Regions from separate parts of the Gottfriedia acidiceleris genome, predicted to be linked through region 1. Evidence: a T-box and tRNA genes for the amino acid it is inferred to sense, from the RefSeq annotation. Region 1 holds a T-box; the other regions hold tRNA genes.
What was found. A T-box is a leader RNA that pairs with one kind of tRNA and senses whether it is charged. The one in region 1 lies ahead of ileS (isoleucine--tRNA ligase), so its partner is inferred to be a tRNA-Ile.
Positions count from the first base shown of each region.

Region 1 (3,285 bases):
TTTTCATCGTTTTATTCATTTTGTGTGAGTTCGTTGAAATATAACTTTCTCTGATGTCATTTGCCATTTCCCTGTTATCTGCAATGTCATCTAATAATTTTACTAAGTGTTCGTAGACGATTCGTAATTTCTTTGTCGTTTCTTTGTCAATTTCAACGTGTGTTGAATTTAATATACGATAAATTAAATCTTTTGTTGGTTTAACTGTTTTTCTTACCTTTGATAACTTACTTAATTGTGTTTTAATTCCATCGATCATGCTTAGATCGGAATTTGATCCTAATTCATCAATCTCTTCGATGTCATCTTCAATTTTTTGGACGATAGGAAAGAATTTATCAACAATTTCATCACAAATATGATACAGGATTCGTTCTGGTTTTATTCCTTTTGTACTTTTTAATCCTTTTAGTTTGTTCCACACAATTTGTATCGCATTTGATTCCTCCCAACAAAATGAAACGATGTACTTGTGGGATAAAAAGAGATCAATTTCATCTTGTTGCATGTTCTCCTGCAATGATTGTAGGATGATAAAACGATAGCCATCGTAATAATCCATTTTCGGTCTTTCTTTATAACTTACACAATGCTTAATTGCTATTTCATCGAAGTGGAAATGAGTTTTCAATAGGTCAATTTCTTCTTTTTCAGGTTTTCCAATATCGACCCAAACCCAATCAATTTGTTCGGAATTTAATTCTTTTATTGATACATCAAACGCATGGGTTCCGTCCTTGTATACAGCCATCGTTTTGATCATTTCGGCACCCCTTTTTCTCGTTAATTTTCACCAAAATCAGTTTAACACAATATTCTTCATTAGTTTTTAAAAAATTTATGAGAAAGTTTAACGATTAACAAAAGTAGTAAGGAAATAAAACAAAAATATAATAAGAGATATAATTCTGCTTTTCTTTCTTTAGTTGCAGAAAAGATATTTTACTAAAAAGATCATTAACATTGCCATTTATTATCTCCATTGGCATATGAATTTAAGTTAAGTAAAAAAAATTTAAGAAAACTTTGACTTTTTAGTAGTCGGTGGATATAATAAATAACAATTAAAGCACACAAATGAATTCAATGACGAGAAAAGTAATTTTTGTTACTGTTATACAGAGAGCCGGGGAAGCTGAAATCCGGTGAATAGTACTTAAATGAAGATCCTCTCCGAGAAGTCAAACTGAAAACATAAGTAAGTTTGAACGGGTGTCTACCGTTAAAAGGAACGCGTATGATTGTACGTGACTAAAGTGCTATTGAAGAGCGGAATGTTTTCAATAGAATTAGGGTGGTATCGCGGTTAAACCCGTCCCTTGTTATAGGGGCGGGTTTTTGTGTGCTTTAAAAAAATAAGAGAGGCGATATCATATGAAAAAAGAAAACATGAAAGAATCTGTTCAAAATCGTGAAAAAAGGATTAGTGAACATTGGTCTAAAGAAAATACTTTTATTAAATCAGTTGAACAAAGAGAACATAATGAATCATTTGTTTTTTATGAAGGTCCCCCAACTGCAAATGGACTACCACACGTTGGTCATGCATTAGGTCGTACTATAAAAGATGTGGTAGCTAGATATAAAACAATGGCTGGTTTCCAAGTTGTTCGTAAAGCTGGATGGGATACTCATGGTTTACCAGTTGAACTCGGCGTTGAAAAGATGTTAGGCATTTCAGGTAAGGCAGAAATTGAACGTTATGGAGTAAAAGCTTTCCTTGATAAATGTAAAGAAAGTGTTTTTACTTACGAGAAACAATGGCGAGATTTTACTGAACAGTTAGGATATTGGGTGGATATGGATGACCCATATGTAACATTGGATAATTCTTATATCGAAAGTGTATGGAATATCCTAGGTACAATCCATGAAAAAGGTTTACTAGTAAAAGGCCATCGTGTCTCACCTTATTGCCCTAGCTGTCAAACATCACTAAGTTCACATGAAGTAGCGCAAGGATATAAAGACGTTAAAGATTTATCTGCAACCGTTAAGTTTAAATTGCAAGATGAAGAAAATGTCTATTTCCTTGGATGGACGACAACTCCGTGGACACTTCCTGCTAATGTAGCGTTAGCTGTAAATCCTACAATGGAATATGTTCGTGCTAAAAAAGGTGAAGAAGTATATATTCTTGCTAAGGCATTATTAGATAAAGTATTAAAAGCTGAATACGTCATTTTATCTGAATTTCTCGGGGCAGAACTAATCGGTATTAGTTATTTACCACCATTTCATTTCGTAAAAGTTGAAGTTGGTCATAAAGTTGTGAAAGCAGATTTTGTAACTGAAGGTAGTGGTACTGGAATTGTTCATATCGCACCTGCATACGGTGAAGATGACTATAAGGTTGTCCAAGAAAATGGGTTATCGTTTGTAAATGTAGTAAATGAAAAGGGCCAATATACTGATGAAGTACCTAATTTTCAAGGTCGTTTTGTTAAAGAGTGTGATGTAGATATAGTAAGGTATTTAGCCGAAAATGAATTATTATTTAGTAAAGAAAAATATGAGCACAGCTATCCGCATTGTTGGCGTTGTGATTCACCTTTACTCTATTATGCGAATGAAAGTTGGTTTATTAAAACGACCGCATTAAAGGAACAGTTTATTAAAAATAATGAAGAAGTAACATGGCATCCAGATCATATAAAATATGGTCGATTCGGTAATTTTTTAGAACAAATGGTTGATTGGAATATTAGCCGAAAAAGATATTGGGGCACCCCATTAAATGTTTGGGAATGTGATTCATGTAATCATCAATTAGCACCAAAAAGTATAAATGAATTATGTAACCATTCGGTTGAAGAAATTGACAACTCAATTGAACTGCACAAACCTTTTGTTGATGAAGTTACTCTTAACTGTCCAAATTGTAAAGGGAATATGAAAAGAACACCTGAAGTGATTGATGTCTGGTTCGATAGTGGGTCGATGCCATTTGCCCAGTATCATTATCCTTTTGAAAATAATGAGAAATTTACAAAACAATTCCCAGCAGATGTCGTCATTGAAGGTATTGATCAAACGAGAGGTTGGTTCTATAGTTTACTTGCAGTATCTACTTTATTTACCGGGAAAGTACCGTATAAACGAGTATTATCTCTAGGCCATGTATTAGATGAAAATGGACAAAAAATGTCTAAAAGTAAAGGGAATGCACTTGATCCAGTAGAATTAATTCAAAAATATGGTGCTGATTCATTAAGATGGGCATTATTAGTAGATAGTGCGCCTTGGAACCCGAAGCGTTTTTCTGAAAGAGTCGTTCAAGAGGCG
Region 1 is NZ_CP096034.1:2,701,206-2,704,490, reverse strand. It holds gene corA (magnesium/cobalt transporter CorA) at 1-763, opposite strand, end outside; T-box leader at 1,078-1,323, shown strand; gene ileS (isoleucine--tRNA ligase) at 1,390-3,285, shown strand, end outside.

Region 2 (3,285 bases), 2.1 Mb from region 1:
TCTCTCCTCGCCTACCTGTGTCGGTTTGCGGTACAGGCACCTATTTCCTCGCTAGAAGCTTTTCTTGGCAGCGTAGAATCAGGAACTTCGGTACTATATTTCCCTCGCCATCACAACTCAGCCTTATGATGTGCGGATTTGCCTACACATCAGCCTAATTGCTTGGACGCGCATATCCAGCAGCGCGCTTACCCTATCTTTCTGCGTCCCTCCATCGCTCAAACGGAAATGAGGTGGTACAGGAATATCAACCTGTTGTCCATCGCCTACGCCTTTCGGCCTCGGCTTAGGTCCTGACTAACCCTGGGAGGACGAGCCTTCCCCAGGAAACCTTAGGCATACGGTGGACGGGATTCTCACCCGTCTTTCGCTACTCATACCGGCATTCTCACTTCTAAGCGCTCCACCAGTCCTTACGATCTAGCTTCAACGCCCTTAGAACGCTCCCCTACCACTGATACCATACGGTATCAATCCGCAGCTTCGGTGATACGTTTAGCCCCGTTACATTTTCGGCGCAGAGTCACTCGACCAGTGAGCTATTACGCACTCTTTAAATGGTGGCTGCTTCTAAGCCAACATCCTGGTTGTCTAAGCAACTCCACATCCTTTTCCACTTAACGTATACTTTGGGACCTTAGCTGGCGGTCTGGGCTGTTTCCCTCTTGACCACGGATCTTATCACTCGTAGTCTGACTCCTATGGATAAGTCATTGGCATTCGGAGTTTGACTGAATTCGGTAACCCGTTGGGGGCCCCTAGTCCAATCAGTGCTCTACCTCCAAGACTCTAACACATAAGGCTAGCCCTAAAGCTATTTCGGGGAGAACCAGCTATCTCCGAGTTCGATTGGAATTTCTCCGCTACCCACACCTCATCCCCGCACTTTTCAACGTGCGTGGGTTCGGACCTCCATTCAGTGTTACCTGAACTTCATCCTGGACATGGGTAGATCACTCGGTTTCGGGTCTACGACCACGTACTATATCGCCCTATTCAGACTCGCTTTCGCTGCGGCTCCGTCTCTTCAACTTAACCTTGCACGGGATCGTAACTCGCCGGTTCATTCTACAAAAGGCACGCCATCACTCGTTAACGAGCTCTGACTATTTGTAAGCACACGGTTTCAGGTTCTCTTTCACTCCCCTTCCGGGGTGCTTTTCACCTTTCCCTCACGGTACTGGTTCACTATCGGTCACTAGGTAGTATTTAGCCTTGGGAGATGGTCCTCCCAGATTCCGACGGAATTTCACGTGTTCCGCCGTACTCAGGATCCACTCAAGAGGGAACGAGGTTTCAACTACAGGGTTTTTACCTTCTTTGACGGACCTTTCCAGGTCGCTTCATTTACCCCGTTCCTTTGTAACTCCGTATAGAGTGTCCTACAACCCCAAGAGGCAAGCCTCTTGGTTTGGGCTATCTTCCGTTTCGCTCGCCGCTACTCAGGAAATCGCTATTGCTTTCTATTCCTCCAGGTACTTAGATGTTTCAGTTCCCTGGGTCTGTCCTCAGTACCCTATGTATTCAGGTAAAGATACTACTCCATTACGAGTAGTGGGTTTCCCCATTCGGAAATCTCCGGATCAAAGCTTACTTACAGCTCCCCGAAGCATATCGGTGTTAGTCCCGTCCTTCATCGACTCCTAGTGCCAAGGCATCCACCGTGCGCCCTTTCTAACTTAACTAATTTTAAAACTAATTGAATTAAACTTACGCAGTTTAATGAATGACATTATCTAGTTTTCAAGGTACAAAATAAAAAAATGGTGGAGCCTAGCGGGATCGAACCGCTGACCTCCTGCGTGCAAGGCAGGCGCTCTCCCAGCTGAGCTAAGGCCCCATTATGATATTACAAAAGATATGGTGGGCCTAAATGGACTCGAACCATCGACCTCACGCTTATCAGGCGTGCGCTCTAACCAGCTGAGCTATAGGCCCATATCTATAATAGAAGGATAATCCTTCAAAACTAAACAAAACAATGAAGAAACATTTCATACATGAACCATCGGTTCATGATGTCTCCATAGAAAGGAGGTGATCCAGCCGCACCTTCCGATACGGCTACCTTGTTACGACTTCACCCCAATCATCTGTCCCACCTTAGGCGGCTGGCCCCTAAAAGGTTACCCCACCGACTTCGGGTGTTACAAACTCTCGTGGTGTGACGGGCGGTGTGTACAAGGCCCGGGAACGTATTCACCGCGGCATGCTGATCCGCGATTACTAGTGATTCCGGCTTCATGTAGGCGAGTTGCAGCCTACAATCCGAACTGAGAATAGTTTTATGGGATTAGCTCCACCTCGCGGTCTTGCAACCCTTTGTACTATCCATTGTAGCACGTGTGTAGCCCAGGTCATAAGGGGCATGATGATTTGACGTCATCCCCACCTTCCTCCGGTTTGTCACCGGCAGTCACCTTAGAGTGCCCAACTAAATGCTGGCAACTAAGATCAAGGGTTGCGCTCGTTGCGGGACTTAACCCAACATCTCACGACACGAGCTGACGACAACCATGCACCACCTGTCACTCTGTCCCCGAAGGGAAAGCCCTATCTCTAGGGTTGTCAGAGGATGTCAAGACCTGGTAAGGTTCTTCGCGTTGCTTCGAATTAAACCACATGCTCCACCACTTGTGCGGGCCCCCGTCAATTCCTTTGAGTTTCAGTCTTGCGACCGTACTCCCCAGGCGGAGTGCTTAATGCGTTAACTTCAGCACTAAAGGGCGGAAACCCTCTAACACTTAGCACTCATCGTTTACAGCGTGGACTACCAGGGTATCTAATCCTGTTTGCTCCCCACGCTTTCGCGCCTCAGCGTCAGTTACAGACCAGAAAGTCGCCTTCGCCACTGGTGTTCCTCCAAATCTCTACGCATTTCACCGCTACACTTGGAATTCCACTTTCCTCTTCTGCACTCAAGTTTCCCAGTTTCCAATGACCCTCCCCGGTTGAGCCGGGGGCTTTCACATCAGACTTAAGAAACCGCCTGCGCGCGCTTTACGCCCAATAATTCCGGACAACGCTTGCCACCTACGTATTACCGCGGCTGCTGGCACGTAGTTAGCCGTGGCTTTCTGGTTAGGTACCGTCAAGGTGCCAGCTTATTCAACTAGCACTTATTCTTCCCTAACAACAGAGCTTTACGACCCGAAGGCCTTCATCGCTCACGCGGCGTTGCTCCGTCAGACTTTCGTCCATTGCGGAAGATTCCCTACTGCTGCCTCCCGTAGGAGTCTGGGCCGTGTCTCAGTCCCAGTGTGGCCGATCACCCTCTCAGGTCGG
Region 2 is NZ_CP096034.1:100,858-104,142, reverse strand. It holds rRNA gene MY490_RS00545 (23S ribosomal RNA) at 1-1,685, opposite strand, end outside; tRNA gene MY490_RS00540 (tRNA-Ala) at 1,765-1,840, opposite strand; tRNA gene MY490_RS00535 (tRNA-Ile) at 1,862-1,938, opposite strand; rRNA gene MY490_RS00530 (16S ribosomal RNA) at 2,031-3,285, opposite strand, start outside.
Region 2: it has a tRNA-Ile gene. The T-box ahead of ileS (isoleucine--tRNA ligase) is inferred to sense a tRNA for this amino acid. The anticodon was not compared.

Region 3 (3,285 bases), 2.0 Mb from region 1:
CTCCATTGCTCAAACGGAAATGAGGTGGTACAGGAATATCAACCTGTTGTCCATCGCCTACGCCTTTCGGCCTCGGCTTAGGTCCTGACTAACCCTGGGAGGACGAGCCTTCCCCAGGAAACCTTAGGCATACGGTGGACGGGATTCTCACCCGTCTTTCGCTACTCATACCGGCATTCTCACTTCTAAGCGCTCCACCAGTCCTTACGATCTAGCTTCAACGCCCTTAGAACGCTCCCCTACCACTGATACCATACGGTATCAATCCGCAGCTTCGGTGATACGTTTAGCCCCGTTACATTTTCGGCGCAGAGTCACTCGACCAGTGAGCTATTACGCACTCTTTAAATGGTGGCTGCTTCTAAGCCAACATCCTGGTTGTCTAAGCAACTCCACATCCTTTTCCACTTAACGTATACTTTGGGACCTTAGCTGGCGGTCTGGGCTGTTTCCCTCTTGACCACGGATCTTATCACTCGTAGTCTGACTCCTATGGATAAGTCATTGGCATTCGGAGTTTGACTGAATTCGGTAACCCGTTGGGGGCCCCTAGTCCAATCAGTGCTCTACCTCCAAGACTCTAACACATAAGGCTAGCCCTAAAGCTATTTCGGGGAGAACCAGCTATCTCCGAGTTCGATTGGAATTTCTCCGCTACCCACACCTCATCCCCGCACTTTTCAACGTGCGTGGGTTCGGACCTCCATTCAGTGTTACCTGAACTTCATCCTGGACATGGGTAGATCACTCGGTTTCGGGTCTACGACCACGTACTATATCGCCCTATTCAGACTCGCTTTCGCTGCGGCTCCGTCTCTTCAACTTAACCTTGCACGGGATCGTAACTCGCCGGTTCATTCTACAAAAGGCACGCCATCACTCGTTAACGAGCTCTGACTATTTGTAAGCACACGGTTTCAGGTTCTCTTTCACTCCCCTTCCGGGGTGCTTTTCACCTTTCCCTCACGGTACTGGTTCACTATCGGTCACTAGGTAGTATTTAGCCTTGGGAGATGGTCCTCCCAGATTCCGACGGAATTTCACGTGTTCCGCCGTACTCAGGATCCACTCAAGAGGGAACGAGGTTTCAACTACAGGGTTTTTACCTTCTTTGACGGACCTTTCCAGGTCGCTTCATTTACCCCGTTCCTTTGTAACTCCGTATAGAGTGTCCTACAACCCCAAGAGGCAAGCCTCTTGGTTTGGGCTATCTTCCGTTTCGCTCGCCGCTACTCAGGAAATCGCTATTGCTTTCTATTCCTCCAGGTACTTAGATGTTTCAGTTCCCTGGGTCTGTCCTCAGTACCCTATGTATTCAGGTAAAGATACTACTCCATTACGAGTAGTGGGTTTCCCCATTCGGAAATCTCCGGATCAAAGCTTACTTACAGCTCCCCGAAGCATATCGGTGTTAGTCCCGTCCTTCATCGACTCCTAGTGCCAAGGCATCCACCGTGCGCCCTTTCTAACTTAACTAATTTTAAAACTAATTGAATTAAACTTACGCAGTTTAATGAATGACATTATCTAGTTTTCAAGGTACAAAATAAAAAAAATGGTGGAGCCTAGCGGGATCGAACCGCTGACCTCCTGCGTGCAAGGCAGGCGCTCTCCCAGCTGAGCTAAGGCCCCATTATGATATTACAAAAGATATGGTGGGCCTAAATGGACTCGAACCATCGACCTCACGCTTATCAGGCGTGCGCTCTAACCAGCTGAGCTATAGGCCCATATCTATAATAGAAGGATAATCCTTCAAAACTAAACAAAACAATGAAGAAACATTTCATACATGAACCATCGGTTCATGATGTCTCCATAGAAAGGAGGTGATCCAGCCGCACCTTCCGATACGGCTACCTTGTTACGACTTCACCCCAATCATCTGTCCCACCTTAGGCGGCTGGCCCCTAAAAGGTTACCCCACCGACTTCGGGTGTTACAAACTCTCGTGGTGTGACGGGCGGTGTGTACAAGGCCCGGGAACGTATTCACCGCGGCATGCTGATCCGCGATTACTAGTGATTCCGGCTTCATGTAGGCGAGTTGCAGCCTACAATCCGAACTGAGAATAGTTTTATGGGATTAGCTCCACCTCGCGGTCTTGCAACCCTTTGTACTATCCATTGTAGCACGTGTGTAGCCCAGGTCATAAGGGGCATGATGATTTGACGTCATCCCCACCTTCCTCCGGTTTTTCACCGGCAGTCACCTTAGAGTGCCCAACTAAATGCTGGCAACTAAGATCAAGGGTTGCGCTCGTTGCGGGACTTAACCCAACATCTCACGACACGAGCTGACGACAACCATGCACCACCTGTCACTCTGTCCCCGAAGGGAAAGCCCTATCTCTAGGGTTGTCAGAGGATGTCAAGACCTGGTAAGGTTCTTCGCGTTGCTTCGAATTAAACCACATGCTCCACCACTTGTGCGGGCCCCCGTCAATTCCTTTGAGTTTCAGTCTTGCGACCGTACTCCCCAGGCGGAGTGCTTAATGCGTTAACTTCAGCACTAAAGGGCGGAAACCCTCTAACACTTAGCACTCATCGTTTACAGCGTGGACTACCAGGGTATCTAATCCTGTTTGCTCCCCACGCTTTCGCGCCTCAGCGTCAGTTACAGACCAGAAAGTCGCCTTCGCCACTGGTGTTCCTCCAAATCTCTACGCATTTCACCGCTACACTTGGAATTCCACTTTCCTCTTCTGCACTCAAGTTTCCCAGTTTCCAATGACCCTCCCCGGTTGAGCCGGGGGCTTTCACATCAGACTTAAGAAACCGCCTGCGCGCGCTTTACGCCCAATAATTCCGGACAACGCTTGCCACCTACGTATTACCGCGGCTGCTGGCACGTAGTTAGCCGTGGCTTTCTGGTTAGGTACCGTCAAGGTGCCAGCTTATTCAACTAGCACTTATTCTTCCCTAACAACAGAGCTTTACGACCCGAAGGCCTTCATCGCTCACGCGGCGTTGCTCCGTCAGACTTTCGTCCATTGCGGAAGATTCCCTACTGCTGCCTCCCGTAGGAGTCTGGGCCGTGTCTCAGTCCCAGTGTGGCCGATCACCCTCTCAGGTCGGCTACGCATCGTCGCCTTGGTGAGCCGTTACCTCACCAACTAGCTAATGCGCCGCGGGCCCATCTGTAAGTGATAGCCGAAGCCATCTTTCAATAAAGGAACAGGAGTTCCTTTATGTCATCCGGTATTAGCTCCGGTTTCCCGAAGTTATCCCAGTCTTACAGGTAGGTTGCCCACGTGTTACTCACCCGTCCGCCGCTAACTAATGG
Region 3 is NZ_CP096034.1:37,462-40,746, reverse strand. It holds rRNA gene MY490_RS00185 (23S ribosomal RNA) at 1-1,476, opposite strand, end outside; tRNA gene MY490_RS00180 (tRNA-Ala) at 1,557-1,632, opposite strand; tRNA gene MY490_RS00175 (tRNA-Ile) at 1,654-1,730, opposite strand; rRNA gene MY490_RS00170 (16S ribosomal RNA) at 1,823-3,285, opposite strand, start outside.
Region 3: it has a tRNA-Ile gene. The T-box ahead of ileS (isoleucine--tRNA ligase) is inferred to sense a tRNA for this amino acid. The anticodon was not compared.